3 regions of the Paenibacillus sp. FSL F4-0236 genome follow, and region 1 is predicted to be linked to each of the others. Evidence: riboswitches for the same ligand, from Rfam matches in the RefSeq annotation. Region 1 holds a riboswitch; each other region holds the start of a gene.

Evidence for each region. A riboswitch is a leader RNA that binds a small molecule or an ion and turns the genes downstream of it on or off. The one in region 1 is predicted to bind cyclic di-GMP.
Region 2: it holds a riboswitch for cyclic di-GMP, as region 1 does, so the genes downstream of both, NSQ29_RS25555 (anti-repressor SinI family protein) here and NSQ29_RS16670 (DUF6612 family protein) in region 1, are expected to answer to the same signal.
Region 3: it holds a riboswitch for cyclic di-GMP, as region 1 does, so the genes downstream of both, NSQ29_RS24215 (transglutaminase-like domain-containing protein) here and NSQ29_RS16670 (DUF6612 family protein) in region 1, are expected to answer to the same signal.

What each region holds. Positions count from the first base shown of each region.
Region 1 is NZ_JBBOBK010000001.1:3,655,634-3,663,179, reverse strand. It holds gene NSQ29_RS16685 (Cof-type HAD-IIB family hydrolase) at 1-675, shown strand, start outside; gene NSQ29_RS16680 (DUF4179 domain-containing protein) at 829-2,442, opposite strand; gene NSQ29_RS16675 (RNA polymerase sigma factor) at 2,426-2,944, opposite strand; cyclic di-GMP riboswitch class I at 3,149-3,240, shown strand; gene NSQ29_RS16670 (DUF6612 family protein) at 3,358-4,206, shown strand; gene NSQ29_RS16665 (CapA family protein) at 4,288-5,304, opposite strand; gene NSQ29_RS16660 (FprA family A-type flavoprotein) at 5,574-6,812, shown strand; gene NSQ29_RS16655 (NAD(P)/FAD-dependent oxidoreductase) at 6,829-7,546, shown strand, end outside.
Region 2 is NZ_JBBOBK010000001.1:5,716,551-5,724,096, reverse strand. It holds gene NSQ29_RS25560 (2-oxoglutarate dehydrogenase E1 component) at 1-1,593, opposite strand, end outside; cyclic di-GMP riboswitch class I at 2,065-2,149, shown strand; gene NSQ29_RS25555 (anti-repressor SinI family protein) at 2,176-2,331, shown strand; gene NSQ29_RS25550 (helix-turn-helix domain-containing protein) at 2,533-2,862, opposite strand; gene NSQ29_RS25545 (TasA family protein) at 3,022-3,642, opposite strand; gene sipW (signal peptidase I SipW) at 3,735-4,322, opposite strand; gene NSQ29_RS25535 (hypothetical protein) at 4,324-5,667, opposite strand; gene NSQ29_RS25530 (aldo/keto reductase) at 5,887-6,864, opposite strand; gene NSQ29_RS25525 (PadR family transcriptional regulator) at 6,984-7,546, opposite strand, start outside.
Region 3 is NZ_JBBOBK010000001.1:5,420,533-5,428,078, reverse strand. It holds gene NSQ29_RS24230 (glycosyltransferase family 2 protein) at 1-759, shown strand, start outside; gene NSQ29_RS24225 (GtrA family protein) at 749-1,153, shown strand; gene NSQ29_RS24220 (class D sortase) at 1,188-1,838, shown strand; cyclic di-GMP riboswitch class I at 1,963-2,043, shown strand; cyclic di-GMP riboswitch class I at 2,152-2,232, shown strand; gene NSQ29_RS24215 (transglutaminase-like domain-containing protein) at 2,246-3,055, shown strand; rRNA gene NSQ29_RS24210 (16S ribosomal RNA) at 3,427-4,984, shown strand; rRNA gene NSQ29_RS24205 (23S ribosomal RNA) at 5,199-7,546, shown strand, end outside.

The DNA of each region.
Region 1 (7,546 bases):
ACGGGACGTAGTCCACAGAACTCGATTCCTTTCATGGAGGAAATGGGGCTGACTGGTTACGTGCTTGGTCACAATGGAGCAGCGACGGTACGAGTGGAAGATCGAGAAGTGCTGCACCAATATGGTATGGATGCACGTGGTCTTGACCCCTATATTGACTATTGCCGTAAGCACAATATTCATTATGATGTGAATACTGCTTTTGATATGTATGTTGATAATGTAGAGAATCTGACTAAAGAAGCTAATTATATGTATGAGCACTTCCGTATTGTGCCAGCGACGCTACCAGCCTGGGAAGATTTCCGTGAACCGGTTGTTAAGTTTACTGTATTTACACAGCCAGAAATCCTTGACGAAGCTGAACGTGAATGGCGTACTTGGGCTCCTGAGTACAATATTTTGCGGAGTGGTGAATTTTTCGTTGATTTGATGCATCCCGAATCTTCTAAGGGAAACGCATTAAGAAATCTCGCTGTGAAGCTGGGAATTCCGCAAGAAGAAGTCCTCTCAATCGGTAATTATTTTAATGATATTTCTATGCTTACCTATGCGGGGATGGGCGTGGCGATGGATAATTCTCCTGTAGAGGTAAAAGCGGCAGCGAATGCTGTTACGGGTTCGAACAATGAGCATGGTGTGCGTGATGCGCTGGTTAAATATTGTTTATCCTAATAATGGAAAGCATAAGGCGGACTTGAGTCCGTTCTATGCTTTTTTTGTTATGAAGGAAATAAAAGAGATACATAACAGAATTGATTCTATCCAAAAAATAACCCGCCCTTAGGATTAACTAAAAAGGGCGGGACAATAGATTAACTTCCTGTATTAAAGTTTAATTTCCTCGTTCCGGCTAGGAGCGCTATATTTATAGATACCAGGGTTCAGTTCGATTTTTTCGTCGAAAGGAATATCTTTGTAGCTATCAATATTAGTTCCTGTAGATATCATGCCCTTAGGTGTAATTTCAGGCACCACTTCTTTGCCATTAATCCGTAACGTAGTTTGGTTAACGCTTTTGAAGTGAGGAGATTTGGATGATGATTCAACAATCAAATTTTCGCCTTCAGTATAGTATGTGAATTCAATGTCTAATCCATCGACATCAAGTGAAGTGAACTGTTTTTCTTCTTTAGGTTTGTTTATTGTGATCCAATTCTTACTGGTATCACGTTTCTCAATGACAGCATCCTTTAATATAAGTTTCATTGGAACATCGGACCAGTTGTTATACCATTCCGGAGATTCAAATTGAAATAAATGCTGGTAGCTTTCGGAATGATCTCCTTTCAAATTCCAACCCCCAGTGATTGTTTTATCACCTATAACCAACTGAGCGGTATTATAGTGGACAATTCCTTTTTTAAGCGAATCATTTTCATCTATTAGAATTTGGATATCCAAAGGGGTAACCACTAGCTGATCTAAGGTTATACCGGTCTTTTCTTGAAATTCAGGACTGTTATGCAGTTTCTTAGTGTAAATCGCCTCACTTGCTTTTTGTCCATCTGCTTTAAAATCGAACTTCCATGTACCTAAAATACGTTTCGCTTCTTCAATGTAACTAAAATGAAGACTAACTTCCTTCCAATCTGATTCAGTTATATTGAAAACCTGTTCAATAAATAAATCCGATCCTTCGTTAGGCATGATGGTTGGAATTGCCTCATTCTCTTGACCTGCAGTACTAACTACCAAATGTGGGTTACCCCGTCCTAAGTCAGATGGTGATGCAGCGACTTTGTAACGGATAATGGTTTGATTGGAAACATGTCGAACGGATTCGATTTGAATGCTTGGATATTGCTTAACTCCAGTATCGATTGTATCCCCTGCTTGATGATTAGATTGTAAGGGAATATTCCGATCACTGTAAAAAATGAGATTCCGTGCTTCAAACCTGTAGTCCTTTTTATCATCCTTTAATGTATCAGGTGTCTCATATACTCCAATGAGTTTCTGGCTTTCAGGATCGTATTCTAAATAACCGTATACCTTTGCCTTGGCACCGGATTCACTAGTCATGATGTTTTCCTCTGTAGCAAATCCAGTATATTGAGATAGATCAGATTTAGTATCAAGTGATAACAGCATTTTCATTTTTTCTCCATCAGTTACAACACCGTTCAAATTCATTGTTACTCCTGAACTGGAAGTTTGAAGATTATACTGTTGACCGATGCCATTATTTAATGCATTGCTCACACTTCGACCACCAATTTTATCCCAATTAATCGTCATACTAGCGAATACAGGAATGGCTACAAGTAAGAGGCAAGAGAAGACGATGCTGATAGGAATAACCTTTTTATTAGACCTAGGAGTATTCTGGGAGGAATGCAGATTTCTTTGACGTGTATATGCTTCTTGTTCTATGGCAGTCCACATCAAATCATAATCCGGTCGGGGAATATGTTTATCTTTTTCAATATAGAGACTCATTACTATTCAGCTCCTTTAGTTGGGTTCCACCCATTCTATTTAGTATTTTAAGTCCCTTGTTCAGTCTGGATTTTACAGTTCCTTCGGGTATGCTCATAACTTTAGAGATCTCGGGTACAGTCAATTCGTTTATAAAACGAAGGACTACTACCATTCTGATTTTGTCGGGAAGCTGACTGTATAACCCTTGTAATTCTTTTTTAGTTTCCTGTCGATCCAAACGTTTTTCTACAGGGTTTGATTCCTCAGACCTGGATAGTAAATAATTACGTACTTCTTTCATCCACCCCGTCTTACGCCTTTTGATCACACTGTTGCACTCATTCGAAGCAATTCGTAAAATCCAAGCTTTCAAGTTTCTTACCTTCGACTTATCCGCTAAGATAACTTTTACAAATACCTCTTGGGAAATATCCTCCGCATCTGCCTGATTTTTCATTAAGTAGTAACAAAAATAATATACTTGTTCTTTATAGAGCTCGAAAATTTCCCGGTCACTCATTTTGCTGCACCCCCTGTCTTTGATGTTCTCATTAATAAGACTTATAAGCGTATGTAATCGTTCATTTTTCATTTTGATTGTAGTATTTCTTCTGAGTATCATAGCGAATTCGAATGGAAGATAAGTTGTTTACAGGTAATTATAACCATGATAAAATTAGCGGTGGGACATGCGTCCGTAAGCTAATTAAAACTAATTGAATGTCCGCGTTAAAGGTAAAATCATCGAAAGATGATGACACAAAGCCATGGGTCTAAAGCCTTTCTACAGAAGGAAATGATCGCCAGGCCGCCATAGGGATATCTTATGAAGCATAAAGGATAGCTCTAAGAATATGTAGTCTATTTTGAGCTCTTTTATTATTTCGATCTATACGGCGTTACATTATCGCAAGGGGCCGAAAGGGGAAGTACATGAACAGTTTTTTCAAAACAATAGGCACTAGTTTGGCAGTAGGTGCTATATTGCTGTCCGGAACGATCGGATGGATGTCTAATCCTGAAGTCGTGTCTGCAGCTACCACAACAGCAGTAACCGCGGATCAAATGATTAGCAAAGTAACGGCAGCCTCTAAAGCAATAAAGAATTTTCACTTAGATGTGATCAAAAAACAGGATATTCAGAGCGGTGGGGTACGTATCAGCAACACTAACACACTGAAGCTGGATATTAATCGACTGCCGAATTTTGCTGCAGCTGGCACCGTTGATAGTAGTCTTTTAGATACATCGTACAGTCTATATGCCAATGACAAGGAGTTTTACTATCTTGTAGACGGAAGTGAACTGATCGATGAATCTGAAGATGAAGGTTACGACGATGACGGCGAGCCAATCGATCCCGATGCACAGTATTGGATTGCACTGGAGAAGATGGAGTGGGATTCTTTTTACTCCAAAGGTCAATACGATCCTGTTTCCATGCTTGATTCGGTTAAAAATTATAAAAAATCTATGAAAGTCAGCACTGCTGGTGCTCAGACCGTCCTGCAGTTCACGGTAACCGATCCGACAGCAGCTAAGGGAATAATCAAACTCTATGACCAGGAGAACCTCTGGGATGGTGAGACAGTTCAACCCAAAAGCGTAACGTGGAAATTATTCGTCAATACTAAGACCTGGCAGACGGAAAAGCTGACAGTCGATCTGAGTTATGTGCTGATAAGTGATGGAGAAAAGGATACATACAACACGAAAATCGAAGCTAAGTATTCCAAGAATAACAAAGGTACAACCATTGTAAAGCCCGCCGAACTAGAATAATAAGGTCGTTTTCATATGGAGCAAAAAGCGCTGTTCAGTAGAACAGCGCTTTTTGCTGTATTCTCTATTTTAATAACGTTTCTATTCCCTCTTTAAGATTGACGTCGTATGCTTCAACATTCGATTCATGAGATTTCGCCATTCTGTTCTTATGTCGGTGTCGCTTCTCTTTAATGCGTCGCGGATGGGGATGATCTCTGTAACTTTCCTACCGCTTTTTATTCTTCGATCTACGCAAGTCGGGATGTAACCTACGTTATTTATACTTGTGTGTCCTCTTTCATCCTTCTTTATTTTAAGCGTAAGAATGATACCGCTTTGTGTATAAGGAATATTCATTAGTTTAGTCGAAACAAAATTTCCCAATGAGTAAATAACAAATTGTTTTTTTCCCCGAAGCGCTAACGGTTGAAGAACATGTGGGTGAGAACCCAGTATGATGTCAGCTCCATTTTTAAAGAAGAGATTGACCAGCTCTTTTTGCCTCTTGTTTGGAGTGTAACGATATTCGCTTCCAAAATGCAGATAAAGCAAGACTAGATCGACTTTCTTTTTTAAATCTCGAATCTCCCGAATGATCTTGGGCGTAGATATCCGGTTAACCAGCCATGGCTTACTCACTGGTACCGGAATTCGGTTGGTTCCTGCTGTGTAGGAGAGGATGCCGATCGTAATTCCTTTGACGTTTTTAATAAGAGCTCTCTTGGATTCTTCTAATGATTTAGCTGTTCCCGTGTGGTCGATTCCATTACGGTCCAGAACTCGTAACGTCCGAACCAGACCCGGGGCACCATAATCCATGCAATGATTGTTGGCCGTTACTAATACGTTGAATCCGGCTTCCTTAAGTGCAGGGGCCAGTTCGTCTGGACATTTGAATATCGGACCGCCTGATCGTGGGCTTTTCCTGCATTCGGGGCCACTTCCAGCAAAGGTGGTTTCGAGATTGCCAATCGTCAAATCAGCCTGTTTTAGATAAGGAGCTACTTTTGCAAACAGGGGGCTGAATGAATAGGTTCCGTCAGGCTGTTTAGCATCCGAAATAATATAACGTTTGACCATTAGATCTCCCACAGCAGCTATTTGTATTTCAGTCATGGATACCCACCTTTTTATTATTTTCATTAGGATATGGCATAAAGTTGTTATGGGTTATTCTTTCTTTAAGGCGAAGTGCAAACATTTGTGTGGCTTTTTATTAAAAATGTGACCCAACGCATAATCACTTTATTTAGATCGTCTAAATTAAAGGTATTCATTTTTTTCAAACTTTCATAATTTGATTCAAATCCTCTTTTTTGTTTGGCAGCCATAATAAAATATGGTTGTTGATAAACATTATCAATCAAACATTGGAGGTTATAGAAATGAGTACACAATTCAAGAAAATCGCCGAGGATATTTACTGGATAGGCAAAATTGATAACCGTCATGTTCCTTTTCATCGCCTGATTCTAGAAAAAGGAACTACCTATAATTCCTACTTATTAAAAACAGGTAAACCGACTGTCATTGATACCGTAGATATGGAATTCGGACGTGAATATGCCGAGTGTCTGGGTGAAATGATTGATCTTCTAGATATTCATTACATTGTCATTAACCATACAGAGCCTGATCACTCTGGTGGACTGGCAGCTCTCGCTGCCAAGGCTGCAAACGCCACGATCGTATGCACCGAGATTGCTGTTCCAGAATTGCAGGAAATGTACAAGCTTCATAGCCGGAACTTCCTGGTGGTGAAAGATGGAGACAAGCTGGATATTGGTGGGAAAACGCTGCTGTTTAAAGAAACACCGTATCTCCATACCGCAGAAACGATGATCACCTATTGTATCGAAGATCAAATCTTATTTCCTTGTGATATTTTTAGCACGCATGTTGCGGTGGAGAATCTATTCAGCGATGAAGCCGGGTTTGATATTACGGAAGATTTCCAGGGCTATTACGCAGCAATTATTCATCCTCACAGAAGATATGTAAGAACACTGTTAGAGGCTGCTAAGGATCTTGAGATCCGGATGATCGCTCCTTCCCATGGGTTTGTGATTCGGAAGGACATACGTAAATATATCGGGATGTACGCCACGTTGAGCCGTGAAACGACGCAAGGAAAAAAGGCAACCATCGTATATACCACCATCAAAAACAGTACCAAGAAGATGGCCAAAATCTTACAGGATTGCTTGCAGGAAAATAATATAGAGACAGAGGTCTGGGATGCAGATAAAAGTAGTGCCACCGATATTCTGAACAGTATAACGTCAGCTGACGCGGTCTTTATTGGCAGCTCCACTAAATACGCGGACATGATTGGGAACCTGGAGAACATTCTGAAAGAATTGCACAATATGAATCTGGAAGGTAAACTTGCTGCAGCCTTTGGCTCCTACGGCTGGAGTGGTGAAGCCATTGAAGTCATTCAGGATTATCTGAATGGAACAAATATGACGGTGCAAAGCACATCTGAGGTTATTAAATCCACGGGGATGACACATGTAGAGTTCCCTGTACGAATCAGATTTTCCCCGAAAGAGCCTGAGAAAGTTCAAAAAATTAAAAACGCGGCTGAATTTGTTTCGGATTTGCTGCTGAGTTCATTTTAGGGAGGAGGAACATAGGATGACAAAACATTACGTTATAGTTGGCGGCGGAGTAGCCGCCGTCCATGCCGCCAAAGCCATCCGTGATCAAGACGCAGAATCGGAAATTTCGATCCTCGGGGAGGAAAGTCAACTGCCCTATAACCGGATTAAGCTGACCAAAGGGCTGTTTACCGACCTGCACAGTGAGAAGGTGCTGATTAAAAAGGAAAAATGGTACCGCGATAATCGTATATCCGTAAAAACCTCGACCCGAATCAGTTCTGTCCACCCGGACCGGCAAATTGTTGTGACAGAAGATGGGCAGAGTGTTTCTTATCATAAGCTTTTATTGTGTATGGGAGCGAAGAATCGTACACTCTCCCTTGAGGGCTTCGGCCTGAACAATGTTCATACCCTCCGGGATATGAACGACGCGGACAGATTGAAAGAAAACCTGCAGGATGGCAGCCATGTAGCCGTAATTGGTGGGGGAGTGCAGGGAATCGAAACCGCTTGGGCGCTGCATGAAGCTGGATATCAGGTAACGGTGATCGAAGCTTTTCACCGGTTGATGGGCAGACAGCTTGATGAGAAATCCTCACAGCTCCTTAAAGAGAACCTTGAACAAGCAGGTGTGAAGGTTATTCTTCAAGCAGATGTGGCGTCTATTACAGGATCAGAGTTTGTTACCGGAATTACGCTGGATGACCAATCTCATTTTTCCTGTGACCATGTAGTCTACTCCATTGGTATTG
Region 2 (7,546 bases), 2.1 Mb from region 1:
GTGATTGCCTTCCTTCATACTATCGTACGCACGTTGCAATACGCCTTCTGTTTCAACGTGCATCTTTTGTACATCTTCAGCTGTAAGAATTTTTTCGCGCTGTAGCCGCTCCGCATACACCTTGTAAACGGTTGGATGATTGCGTACCTTACCGTACACGATAGGTTGTGTAGTTTCAGGATCATCCATTTCGTTATGTCCATGACGACGATAGCCGATGAGATCAATAACGAAATCCTTTTTGAATTGATTGCGATATGCACTAGCTAAACGAACGGCTGATATACAGGCCTCAGGATCATCAGCATTGACATGGATAATTGGAATTTCATATCCTTTGGCGATGTCACTCGCATAATGCGTTGAACGGGAGTCTTCGCTTTCTGTCGTAAAGCCGATCCGGTTATTAACAATGATATGGATCGTCCCGCCATTCTGATAACCTTGAAGTTTGCCAATATTAAGTGTTTCTGCAACAATCCCTTCACCTGGAAAAGCAGCATCGCCATGCATCAGTACCGCCATAGCTTTACTGGTATCAATCTTCGGCAATCCGGCTGTGCTCCGATCTTCTTGAGCAGCACGAGTGAAGCCTTCCACGACAGGATTGACGAATTCCAAGTGACTTGGGTTATTCGCTAGTGTTATTCTTGTGCGTACGGTTTCTCCTTCACGGACAGCGCGATCTGCACCCAGATGGTATTTCACATCACCCGTCCAGCCATAGTTAATGCCTGTAGAGCCTTCGGAAGGGAAAAGCTCCTTGTTCGGAGAATGATGAAACTCTGAAAATATAATGTCATAAGGTTTGCCTAAAATATGTGCAAGAACGTTGAGGCGACCACGATGCGCCATGCCCATCAGAATATGCTCTGCGCCGTCATGCGCAGCAGCGCGTACGATTTCATCCAGCATCGGTACGAGAGCGTCGTTGCCTTCCAAGCTGAACCGCTTCTGACCCACAAAGGTTTTGTGGAGGAAGGTTTCGAATTGCTCTACTTGGATCAGGCGGTTTAGCAGCTCTTTACGTTCTGCATTATTTAAAGGCGCTGGTGAGCTTGTGGATTCTGCCTGTCTGTTCAACCATTTCAGTTCTTGTTCTTCATGCACATGCCCGAATTCATAGGCGATTGTCTTGGTGTAAGCCTGACGCATACGCTGAACTGCATCCCATCCGGTATGCACATCATTCGGCGCATTCTCCCAAATGAGCGTGGCAGGTAGTGCGAGCAGATCCTCACGAGTCAGCTCATAGGTTTCGAGTTCAAGATATTTAGCCATGGGATTGTGATCGCGCTCAAGCGGATCAATATCAGCGGCCATATGGCCATATATACGAATATTAGCGATTAGCTTGGAAGCTCTTACTGCCTTTCTAAGCCATTCGGTGTCTCCCGAAATGCGAGGCTGTGGAGCCGGTTCGCTATCCGGTGTTAGGGGCGGGGGACCCGAATTTGTAAAAAGCTCGCGATAATTATTCTCTACGGTGGAAGGATCTTTCACAAACTGTTCATATCTTTCTTGAATGTAGCCTAAATTGGGTCCGTAATACTTACTCCAAATGGATTCGTTATAGGGCTCTTTGGCTGCCATGAATACATCCTCCTTAACGGATGAACTCCATACGTGACATTTTGTGTCAACGCTTACTGGAGCTGTGATGATTGCGGTTTCATTTCTCATCTTATTGTGCTACTTTCCACACGTGTAATCAATTCATTCTTTCGTCCAATACGTTCGCAAAATGGTATGGGTTAGCTTGTTCTAATGAAAAGAACGCTGTTTCTTCTCATTACCCATTCCTAAGGCCCACTAAAATGATTCTAATATCCTTATTTTTAACTAATAGGGAAGGAAGTATCATTCTATCGGCTTAATTAATTTTATGAATGGGACGAGTATCGTGTTAATAGGACAAGATATCGCACAAAAGCGCTTCTATTTTTTGTTTTTTAATGGAAAAACTAATCAGAAATCGACACACTTTTCCACTTTAGTATAGTATAATGTTATTGCAGTTAGCGATTTTCATATATTTCAAAGTAGATCCTTTCGTGTAAAGGGTCCAGTAAAAGGTAAACCTGCCGAAAGGCAGGGGCACAAAGTCGCGGGTCTAAGGTAGAAATACTATGACAGCCGGATTGCCTGGGGACTAAAATCTTAGGAGGAGATTTTTTGGACAAGTCCAACCAGGGAAGCAACAGAGAACAGCAGGTCATTGATCTAGACGTAGAGTGGGTCCATTTATTATTAGCAGCTAAGAAGGCTGGCATAAAGGCAGATGAAATTCGTCGCTTCTTTCATGAGAAGACTGTGCAAGCCGTGCAGTAATACATTCAGAGCATTAGATATCAAAAGAGCACAGCGATAACTCGCTGTGCTCTTTTTCTTTATATAAGGATCTATAAGATTCAGACTTGGTCCTTATATTCTGCTAGAATTCAAACGCCTTCGCGGTCCATGTTAGGAGGGTGAAGGCGCTTATGTTTAATAGTATGAGTAGAAGAGGATCTTATCAGGTCAGGTGGAATATTAATCCTTCTGATCAAGGCGCCATTTCTGGTAGTCCAGAAACTCCTTGAATTCGCGTTTGCTTATGCCTGAGGCCATAGCTTCCTGCACCAATCGGAACCATTCCGAATCTAAAGGTGACTCCTCAGCATCATTAGGTTCTCCATAGAGCAAAGCGTGGATGGATACCTGAAGCGCATCGGCGATCTTTTCGATAAACTGAATTGAAGGATTGGATTGGATGTTTCTCTCCACATTGCTAAGATACGACTTAGCAACATCCGCTCTGTCCGCAAGCTCAGATAGGGACAATCCCTTTTCTAGGCGGAGATGCTGGATACGTTGGCCCATATTTTGTGGCACTATGCTGACGCCCCTCCGTAATTTTTGTTATTAGTATAGCAAATATCAATAAATTCGACAAAGTTTATTGTAAAGAGAAGAGCAGCATCTACTTATCCGCTTTCCGGAATAAGAATCTGCTGCTCTTCGAATGGAAGACTTATTAGATTATTTAGCGGATCCAGCAGTTTGCTTACCTACGAAATCCCAAGTCAGAGTTAATGAATCTTTTTGGAAGTAGTTTTGCTCTTGGCCGTTATCAACAAATTCGAATTGAACGGTGAAGCTATCATTTGTGCCGGCCTTAATTCCAGATGCTTCGCTAGTACCCCAGATTGCATCAAGTCCAGTGTTTTTTACGAGATCCGGTGTCTGAGTCTTCAAATCGGCCAGGGTAGTTTCCCAAACTACTTTCTCTTCACTACCAGGTAAGATGCCGCTTTTATCTTTATTCACCAGGAATTTAACTTTGATGGATTTTGCCAAATCGTTAGCGCCGTTGTTACCACCTACATCATTAATAGAGGTAGCTGTTTTGAGGAGGATCGAACCGATATCAAGTGTACCGTCATTTTTTAGTTTGAAGTCTCTTTTGATCGTATCGCCTGGCTTCAGATCCTTCAAATCAACGATAACAGAAGGATCAGAGTTCAAATCCAGTGTACCTGCTGCGAATGTAGCGGTGCTTTGTGCAGTGTCACTAAAGTAAGCGAAAGTTCCTCCACCAATCAATGATAAACCCAGTGCTGCAGATGCTACGCCAAGACCCAATGTTTTTTTGATACCCATAATTAAAATTCCTCCTCGGTTTTTGTGGTTTTTTTTATAAAAGTTATATATTGTAACTTCCGGTTCGTAAGCGGAAGCGGACAATCAACGAATTACTGTATTTCAGTTGGGGGTGGAGAGGCGGGCAGTATAGCAGCATTTTTCTTTTCGAGTGCAGCTACAGCCTTCCATGACGAATACAGAGCATAGAGCAGGAGCATCAAGCCTGGTACGATCATGAGCATGACACTTCCAGCTTTGGAAACTGCGAAATTCATAGCGTAACCTACGTAAGGTACGGTGACCCCGGTATACTCAGCTACAACATTCGTGGAACTGGTAGGGTTCATATCAGGCGCATCATTGTTATCGCCTTTCGTGCGATACATGGCTTCACCAGTAGCGTTGTTCATTGTTGCTTCTACAACACGGTGAGTAATTAGCAGGTTTTCTTCATTTCTAAAGGTGATCACATCGCCTTTTTTGAAGCGATTCATATCTCCTCCGGGTTTTAAAGCGACAATCGATCCGGTTTGAATCCCTGGTTCCATCGAACCTGAGAGTACCGATTTGATCTGGTATCCGAAGAAGGCAGGTTCACCGCCGGAGGCCTTTGATAAAACTACGGCTACCACCAGCAGAATGAATATCACAAGCATGATGCTCGATAATGTATTGTTGATCATTTTTTTAATCCGCATATTATTCGCCACCTTTAACTTGTTGAGGGTCCGAAGGGGCTGGTGTTGCTACCGGTGGGGAAGTGGTTGTATCTTCCGCTTTTGGCGCCTCCTGAGGAACCGCTTGCTGTGGTACATCTTTTGGAATCGTTAGCTCTTCACCAATTTCCGGAACGACCGGGTTAGTGGCTGGGGCTTCAGGCTGTTCATTATTTATGTTCTCTGGAGTAGCTTCACCTTTCGGTGGAGTCACTTCCGTTTTTGCTTTCTCCTCAGCTTCAGCTTTCGCTTTGTCCTCAGCTTCTTGCTTTTCTTTTTTCTCCAGTGCCAAGCGTTCTTCTTCTTTCTTCGTTTGTTCAAGCGCCTCTAGTCGGGCTTTCTCAAGTGCTTCCAATTGTTGTTCACGGGTTTGACTGATCAATTGGAGCTGACTCTGAAGATTGCTGATTCCTGAAGTAGCCGATTCTTTAAGACCATTCATTTCAGTATTGAGATTTTCATAAGTGGAGGTAAGTTCGCTAGAGATATTGCCGGCCGGCTGACTAAAAGGAATCAGGAAAGGTAACGGCTGCTGAAACGCCTCGTTGCGTAACTCGGGTTGTCCATATACATCACTGGTCACTACCGAAGCAAATGGAAGCCCGATGTCGTGTATGGAGTTTAGATATTGGATGACTCCCTTTAAGGAAGCATTCAGGGATTCAGAGATTACACCGCTTTGATTCAGGCTGCTTTGCAGCTCTCTGAAGAATTGTTCATCCTTGATTTCTAGACAGTTTGAATCTAGAGAGGTCATATATCCTCCAATCTGGAATAGGACGGCTGCTGCTGCGTTCAGCTCACCATTGATTTCGTTCCAAATTTGGCTGTTGGTGGCCAGTTGCTCATTCACGCCATCGATTTGAGATTGAAGCGCGGAGATTTGTGTGGAAATCTCTTGCGCTGCGACATCAAGCTCATCCAGCGTCATGCCTTCTATTCCCGAAACGTCTGAGAGACTGCCTGAAGGGGTATAGCTTTGCAGCGATCCTTTTAAAGCAGTAGCTCTTTCGATATGATCTTTGAGTTCTGTTAGAAGCCCCTTGATCGAGTTTGGAAATACTTCGCAAAAGCTAATTGTGCTAGTGGTTTGCGTAGTAGCTCCAAAACCACCATAGGTACTACCCACTTGCTGCGAGGTAGTCAGAAACAAGACGGAGACAGCCATTCCTGATTGCAGAACACGTAATCCGATTTGTTTCTTTCGTTTAGGTCTTCTTTTTGCTGATCTGGGTCTCAGAGGAATACCTCCCCTCAATGTCTTGAGTTTCTTTGGTTCGTTATTGTTGTTCTTTATTGAGAACAACTTCTGTAATGAATAATACATGGAATAAATTGAAAAGAAAACTGTCAATAAGTCTCGTTTGTGCTCTATAAAGAACAAAAATGTTAATTTATCTCTATTTATCTCGGTTTATCGCTTGATATCTATTTTTATTCGCAATAGAGAACGATGCATAGGAGGGGAATGTATTAAAAATAGCCTAATCATGCGAGAGGCACGATTAGGCTATTAGAATTCTTGCGAGTTTAATTGTGGGCTCAGTTAGGGAAGACGAGTACCACGTGAACTAACATATAGGTCATACCATTCTTTTCGAGTAAGCTCCAGCTTGTCTGCATCGGCGCAGGCAGCGATGCGCTGCGGATTCACAGTCCCAATCACAGGCTGAATAGCTGCCGGATGTGTCATTAGCCAGGATAGCACTATGGCTTCGGGTGTTGTTCCTTTTTCATCTGCAAGTTGTTTAACCATGGCAGCTGTTTGGACCATATTCTCTGGTTGATCCTCTAATGAACGTCCACTAAATAAGCCTTGTGCGAGTGGGCCCCAAGCTTGAAGCTGAATGTTCTCCATTCGACAATGTTCAAGGGTTCCTTCGGGAAAGGTAATATCCTTCCAAGGTTCACGGTTTACACTGATTCCAGCATCGACCCAGCTGAGCTTGGCTAGGCTCATGTGTAGCTGGTTTACGATAAAAGGTTCCTCGCAATAGGCTTGCAGCATTTTGATCTGCGCTGCGCTCATATTGGAAACGCCGAAATGACGAACTTTACCTGTTGCCTTTAATTGATGCAAAGCAGAAGCTACTTCCTCTGGATCCATTAGGGGGTCAGGCCGATGGAGCAGCAGAATATCAATATATTCCGTTCCTAGTCGCGACAATATTCCATCTACACTGCTTAGAATATGCTGGCTTGAGAAGTCAAAGACATTAGAGCTGTCTCCAGGCTCCATTAGCTTAATACCGCACTTCGATTGAATAATGATTTCTTCGCGGAGTCCTGGGCGTTCTTTAAAGATTTGACCGAATACCTTCTCGGCTTTACCACGGGTATAAATATCTGCGTGATCAAACATATTGATACCAATAGATAGTGCTGCGTCGACGGCTGCATGTCCTTGCTTAACATTCTCGGCGGTAATCGGTTCATGATCCCAGCCTCCACCAAATCCCATACAACCTAGAGCAATACGGCTGGCTGGTATACCGCGCTTGTTTAAAGGCAGCGTTCTCAACATTGTGATTCCTCCTAGGAAAATATGATTGCGTACACGTACATATTGTACACGCTTAGATTCTAGTGTGGTATTTATTGTCTCTGCGAAAGCGAAAAAAAAGAGTAGAGGTCCTAAGGACTCTACTCTGTATTAAGTGGTGTTCCAATGTCATTCAACTTGCGTGCTACAACATCATCATAGAGACGTTGTAGCCATTTTAGTTCAATAAGGGTGTGTTCATAGGTGCCGTACATGAGATGAAGGGCGGAACGAGGAACAATAGGAATATGTTCTTCATATACCTGATAAGCCAGATTCACCTGATGTTCGGTTTCCCGAATACGTTCTTCGAGCAGCTTCTCCACCTTGTTTTGATCAACATGACGGGACATGGCTAGAGCCATATACATCGGATGATAGAAGGGCTCGTTCTTTTTAATTTGCTGTAGAATTAACTGCTCGAATAAATTTTTACCTTGCTCAGTAATACCGTAAATGGTTTTGTCAGGGCGATCACTGCTGCTAATCACTTCTAAAGCTTCGATATAACCATCTTGTGCAAGTTTATCGACAGCATAGTAGAGAGACCCAAGCTGGAGCTTTGTAATCCGGTCCATGGAGCGCTCTTTCATGACTAGTGTAATTTCATAGGGATGCATGTTTCGTTCAAGCAATAGTCCGAGAATAGCCAATTTCATCGACA
Region 3 (7,546 bases), 1.8 Mb from region 1:
CAGGTAGCGATTACAGCTGGCATGGACTATGCCGAAGGTCAAGCGGTTGTTGTTATTGACGCTGACCTTCAAGATCCACCGGAGGTCATTTTGCAAATGATCGAGAAGTGGAAAGAGGGCTATGACGTTGTGTATGCGAAGCGGCTGAAGCGCCGTGGAGAAACGATGTTCAAAAAGGTAACGGCCAAGATCTTTTATCGATTGCTCAGCAGCATGACAAGTGTAGACATTCCCACGGACACAGGTGATTTTCGTCTTATTGATCGTAAGGTATGTGATGTCTTGCGAGGTCTCAAGGAAAAAAATCGGTATGTCAGAGGTTTAGTGAGCTGGGTCGGCTTCAAGCAGACGATGGTGGAATATGAGCGGGAAGAACGATTTGCAGGAGAAACCAAGTATCCTCTTAAGAAAATGATTCGTTTTGCGCTGGATGGGATCACTTCCTTTTCGCATAAGCCACTTAAGATTGCTACGTATGTCGGATTCTTTCTTTCCTTCTCCAGCTTTCTCTATTTATTCTTCGTATTGTTTCAAAGAATCTTTTTCACCTCATGGACGGTTCCAGGTTGGGCTTCCATTGTAGGGGTCAATTTGCTCTTTAACGGTATCGTTCTGATGCTGCTAGGTGTAATCGGTGAGTATATTGGACGGATTTATGACGAGTCTAAGGATAGACCGTTGTATATTGTCAGTGAGACCATAGGATATCGTGACGAAGAAGAAGTGGATCGCCGGAAGGATTACAAAGATGTCAGATAAGAACTTTCGGACTGCTTTCATACAGTTTCTCAAATTTAATGCTGTAGGTCTGGTAAATACCCTCATTGATTTCGTAATCTTTACATTACTGAACTCACTTGGGATGGTATATGCGTTGGCACAGGTGATTTCTTATAGTGCAGGGACAGCGAACAGCTTTATTTTGAATAAAAAAGTAACCTTCAAGGATCGTGACCGTGGCAATAAAGAGGGTTTTGATAAGACGCAGTTGCTGAAGTTTATCGTACTGAATCTGGTAGTACTCGGAATATCGCTGTTGCTAATGCATCTGTTGACTGACAAACTAGGCATTCAAGTGTTGATCTCTAAGGTATTAGTAACGTTTGTGACGGTGATTATTAACTTCTTCGGAAGTCGTAAATGGGTATTCTAAAGTTCAGTAGAACCAATCTACGGAGGTGAAAATCATGCGTAAATTCTCGTATGTGCTCATACTGGCGGGGATCCTTATCATGCTCTATCCAAAAGCTAACGAATGGTATAACGACTGGCAGCAGGATAAGCTATTAGAATCAGCTGAACTGAGCACCAGTGAAAGTACTCCACCACCTGATCTAAAGAGCAGATATGCCGAGGTCACTCAGCTACTAGCGGAGGAATCAGCTTTAGATGCACAAGCACAGCCGCAAGAAACAGAAAAGCCGGAACCGGAAATTGAAGTGGGTGGCAAAGTTATCGCATTAATTGAGATCGATAAGATCGATCTGAAGCTACCTGTATTAGAAGGGGCTACTAAAGCGAATATGAAGCATGCTGCGGCCCATATGAAAGAAACAACTCCAATAGGAGAAATAGGGAACGCCGCAATAGCTGCACATAGAGCTAGAACTACGGGCAGATTGTTTAACAGGCTGAATGAGGTTGTGATTGGGGATACGATTACGGTAAAGACTAGCGATCAGACTTATAATTACGAGGTTTATGATATTTCTGTTGTACTTCCTAGTGATGTGTCTGTTCTAGACGGGAATAACAAAGATAAAATTCTTACTCTAATTACGTGTGACCCACTAGTAGATCCTACACATCGTTTGATTGTTCATGCCAAGCTTTCCTAATCGTTGACGAGAAATAACAAGAAAACTCAAATACAGAGAAATAACTATAAAATAATAGTAAATCTAGCAATTTTGTTCTTGTTTACGAGGATAAATATGGTAGTATAAGACTATAAAAGCTAAACACGATAAACGGCAAACCTATCGAAAGGTAGGGACGCAAAGCTAAAGGGCCTTCCCGTAAGGATGGCAGCCAGTTACCGAATGAAGAGGCTTTTTTTGTTTTTATAAAATATATAAGAATCTTAGATTCATATTTCTACTTGGACTGATTCTGTTAATTTGTCTAGTGAAATTAGAACAGATAGAGCTTATACGATAACGGCAAACCTATCGAAAGGTAGGGACGCAAAGCTAAAGGGCCTTCCCGAAAGGATGGCAGCCAGCTACCGAAAGGGGTTTTATCCGTGAAAAAGGTTTATTTTATGATGGTGGCGCTGTTCGTACTGATTACTGCGGTTCCGGTAAGCACAGCTCAAGCCGCAAGTGTAGATGCAAGCTGGTTGATTACATCGAAAGTGGCTCAAGGTGTTATTGGAATTAACTATGATATTCCGAAAGATAAAAGAATCAAACTCATGATCACTAAAGACAACAGCAGCTATACATATAACTTATATGCTTCTGAACAAGCTGAGGACTTCCCTTTACAACAAGGTAATGGTACTTATAAGGTTTCTGTTCTTGAGAATACAACCGGCAATAAATACAAAGCGTTATATTCCGAAGTAGTAGACGTAACCATGAGTGACTCGAATTCCGTATATTTGGGCTCCGTACAGAATGTGAAATGGAGTTCTTCTGATAAAGCGATCCTTAAGGCAAAAGAGCTTACAAAAGGCAAAACAACAGATGAAGAGAAAGTTAAGGCAATCTATAACTATGTAGTTGCTAATGTACAATACGATTATTCTCTTGCTAATAACGTAACAACAGATTACATTCCGAACATTAACAACACTTTGAATACTAAAAAAGGAATCTGCTATGACTATGCTTCTCTTTTTGCCGCAATGCTGCGTAGTGTAGATGTGCCTGCTAAATTGGTGATGGGGAATACTAGCTACGTTACGCAATACCATGCATGGAATGAAGTGTTGATGGATGGGAAATGGGTTACTATTGATACAACGGTAGATGCATCGTCAGCGAAGAGTAAGAAGAATACGGATTTTATTAAGGCTTCAAGTAAGTATACTGCAGCAAAATACTATTAATTTGCATCGCTAGATTCATAACTCTATTAAATAAACAACCAGCTTAATTATTAAGCTAGTTGTTTATTTTTCTATTAGGGGTTGCTTTTCTATGAATAGATAGGTTATTATAGTTAAGCGTTGTTAGACAGCGTACAGGCAATGTTTGTGAGAGTTATATAAACGGCTTTCGAAAAATAAAGCTTGCATTACTGAGAACAACATGATATATTATAAGAGTTGCTGCTGAGACATTAAACGGCGCCAACGAGAACTTGATCTTTGAAAACTGAACAACGAGTGAGTAGGAAATCACGAAAGTGAAATCCAAAATTAGAGAATTAATTTTCTCGTCAGATGTTTCAAAATGAGCATATCGCTCTTTTCAATACTAATTGGAGAGTTTGATCCTGGCTCAGGACGAACGCTGGCGGCGTGCCTAATACATGCAAGTCGAGCGGAGTTACTTTGAAAGCTTGCTTTCAAAGTAACTTAGCGGCGGACGGGTGAGTAACACGTAGGCAACCTGCCCCTTAGACTGGGATAACTACCGGAAACGGTAGCTAATACCGGATAATTTCTTTTTTCTCCTGAAGAAAGAATGAAAGACGGAGCAATCTGTCACTGAGGGATGGGCCTGCGGCGCATTAGCTAGTTGGTGGGGTAACGGCCCACCAAGGCGACGATGCGTAGCCGACCTGAGAGGGTGAACGGCCACACTGGGACTGAGACACGGCCCAGACTCCTACGGGAGGCAGCAGTAGGGAATCTTCCGCAATGGACGAAAGTCTGACGGAGCAACGCCGCGTGAGTGATGAAGGTTTTCGGATCGTAAAGCTCTGTTGCCAGGGAAGAACGTCCGGTAGAGTAACTGCTATCGGAGTGACGGTACCTGAGAAGAAAGCCCCGGCTAACTACGTGCCAGCAGCCGCGGTAATACGTAGGGGGCAAGCGTTGTCCGGAATTATTGGGCGTAAAGCGCGCGCAGGCGGTCATTTAAGTCTGGTGTTTAAACCTTGGGCTCAACCTGAGGTCGCACTGGAAACTGGGTGACTTGAGTACAGAAGAGGAAAGTGGAATTCCACGTGTAGCGGTGAAATGCGTAGATATGTGGAGGAACACCAGTGGCGAAGGCGACTTTCTGGGCTGTAACTGACGCTGAGGCGCGAAAGCGTGGGGAGCAAACAGGATTAGATACCCTGGTAGTCCACGCCGTAAACGATGAGTGCTAGGTGTTAGGGGTTTCGATACCCTTGGTGCCGAAGTTAACACAGTAAGCACTCCGCCTGGGGAGTACGGTCGCAAGACTGAAACTCAAAGGAATTGACGGGGACCCGCACAAGCAGTGGAGTATGTGGTTTAATTCGAAGCAACGCGAAGAACCTTACCAGGTCTTGACATCCCTCTGAATCCACTAGAGATAGTGGCGGCCTTCGGGACAGAGGAGACAGGTGGTGCATGGTTGTCGTCAGCTCGTGTCGTGAGATGTTGGGTTAAGTCCCGCAACGAGCGCAACCCTTAACTTTAGTTGCCAGCAAGTAATGTTGGGCACTCTAGAGTGACTGCCGGTGACAAACCGGAGGAAGGTGGGGATGACGTCAAATCATCATGCCCCTTATGACCTGGGCTACACACGTACTACAATGGCCGGTACAACGGGAAGCGAAACCGCGAGGTGAAGCCAATCCCATCAAAGCCGGTCTCAGTTCGGATTGCAGGCTGCAACTCGCCTGCATGAAGTCGGAATTGCTAGTAATCGCGGATCAGCATGCCGCGGTGAATACGTTCCCGGGTCTTGTACACACCGCCCGTCACACCACGAGAGTTTACAACACCCGAAGTCGGTGGGGTAACCCGCAAGGGAGCCAGCCGCCGAAGGTGGGGTAGATGATTGGGGTGAAGTCGTAACAAGGTAGCCGTATCGGAAGGTGCGGCTGGATCACCTCCTTTCTATGGAGAATCGTCTTCTGCAATGAAGACATTCAAATCGGAAGCTAAGCTTCCACAACTCACTCGTTGCTCAGTTTTGAGAGTTTAAGCTCTCATTTTTAAACTTGATCCTTGAAAACTGGATACCGAAACGAATTTGCGTTTTAGAACATCTTTTAGCAACTTGTGTAAACAAGTAAATGTTATTAGTGAGATTTTTCTTAGGAAAAATCAAGGTTAAGCTAATAAGAGCACACGGAGGATGCCTAGGCGCCAGGAGCCGACGAAGGACGTGGCGAACAACGAAACTGCCTCGGGGAGCTGTAAGCAAGCTTTGATCCGGGGGTGTCCGAATGGGGAAACCCAGCTGTGGTAATTCGCAGTTACTCATCTCTGAACACATAGGAGATGTAGAGGCAGACCAGGGGAACTGAAACATCTAAGTACCCTGAGGAAGAGAAAACAATAGTGATTCCGTCAGTAGCGGCGAGCGAACGCGGAACAGCCTAAACCTAAGAGCTTGCTCTTAGGGGTTGTGGGACGTCTCACATGGAGTTACAAAGGAATATGGTAGGTGAAGAGGTCTGGAAAGGCCCGCGATAGAGGTAAAAGCCCTGTAGCCTAAACTGTGTTCTCTCCGAGACGGATCCCGAGTAGTGCGGGGCACGTGAAACCCCGTATGAATCCAGCAGGACCATCTGCTAAGGCTAAATACTACCTGGCGACCGATAGTGAAACAGTACCGTGAGGGAAAGGTGAAAAGCACCCCGGAAGGGGAGTGAAATAGAACCTGAAACCGTGTGCTTACAAAAAGTCAGAGCCCTATCTATGGGTGATGGCGTGCCTTTTGTAGAATGAACCGGCGAGTTACGTTTAACATGCAAGGTTAAGTCGAGAAGACGGAGCCGCAGCGAAAGCGAGTCTGAATAGGGCGATTTAGTATGTGGACGTAGACCCGAAACCGTGTGATCTACCCCTGTCCAGGGTGAAGGTGCGGTAACACGCACTGGAGGCCCGAACCCACGCATGTTGAAAAATGCGGGGATGAGGTGGGGGTAGCGGAGAAATTCCAATCGAACTCGGAGATAGCTGGTTCTCCCCGAAATAGCTTTAGGGCTAGCCTCGGTATAAGAGTAGTGGAGGTAGAGCACTGATTGGGTGCGGGGTCCGCAAGGATTACCAAGCTCAGTCAAACTCCGAATGCCATATACTTATTGCCGGGAGTCAGACAGTGAGTGCTAAGATCCATTGTCAAAAGGGAAACAGCCCAGACCATCAGCTAAGGTCCCCAAGTGTGTGTTAAGTGGGAAAGGATGTGGAGTTGCACAGACAACCAGGATGTTGGCTTAGAAGCAGCCACCATTGAAAGAGTGCGTAATAGCTCACTGGTCGAGTGACTCTGCGCCGAAAATGTAACGGGGCTAAACACACCACCGAAGCTATGGCTAGATACGTATGTATCTGGGGTAGGGGAGCGTTGTATGTGGGTTGAAGGTGTACCGTAAGGAGCGCTGGACAGCATACAAGTGAGAATGCCGGTATGAGTAACGAAAAGATCAGTGAGAATCTGATCCGCCGAAAGCCCAAGGTTTCCTGAGGAAGGCTCGTCCGCTCAGGGTAAGTCGGGACCTAAGGCGAGGCCGAAAGGCGTAGTCGAAGGACAACAGTTTGAAATTACTGTACCACCGTAATCCGCTATGAGCGATGGGGTGACGCAGGAGGGTAGTGACGCGGACTGATGGATATGTCCGTCTAAGCAGTGAGGCTGATGTGTAGGCAAATCCGCACATCATTAAGGCTGGGCTGTGATGGGGAGCGAAAATTACAGTAGCGAAGGTCATGATCTCACACTGCCAAGAAAAGCCTCTAGCCAGGAGAAGGTGCCCGTACCGCAAACCGACACAGGTAGGCGAGAAGAGAATTCTAAGGCGCGCGGAAGAACTCTCGTTAAGGAACTCGGCAAAATGACCCCGTAACTTCGGGAGAAGGGGTGCCCCGGTAGTGTGAATAGCACGAGGGGGCCGCAGTGAAAAGGCCCAAGCGACTGTTTAGCAAAAACACAGGTCTGTGCGAAGCCGCAAGGCGAAGTATACGGGCTGACGCCTGCCCGGTGCTGGAAGGTTAAGGGGAGTGGTTAGGGGTAACCCGAAGCTATGAACCGAAGCCCCAGTAAACGGCGGCCGTAACTATAACGGTCCTAAGGTAGCGAAATTCCTTGTCAGGTAAATTCTGACCCGCACGAATGGCGTAACGACTTGGGCGCTGTCTCAACGAGAGATCCGGTGAAATTTTAATACCTGTGAAGATGCAGGTTACCCGCGACAAGACGGAAAGACCCCATGGAGCTTTACTGCAGCTTGATATTGAATTTGGGTACGATCTGTACAGGATAGGTGGGAGCCGTAGAAATCGGAGCGCAAGCTTCGGTGGAGGCGCCGTTGGGATACCACCCTGATCGTATCTAGGTTCTAACCTAGTACCCTAATCGGGTACGGGGACCGTGTCAGGCGGGCAGTTTGACTGGGGCGGTCGCCTCCTAAAGAGTAACGGAGGCGTTCCAAGGTTCCCTCAGAATGGTTGGAA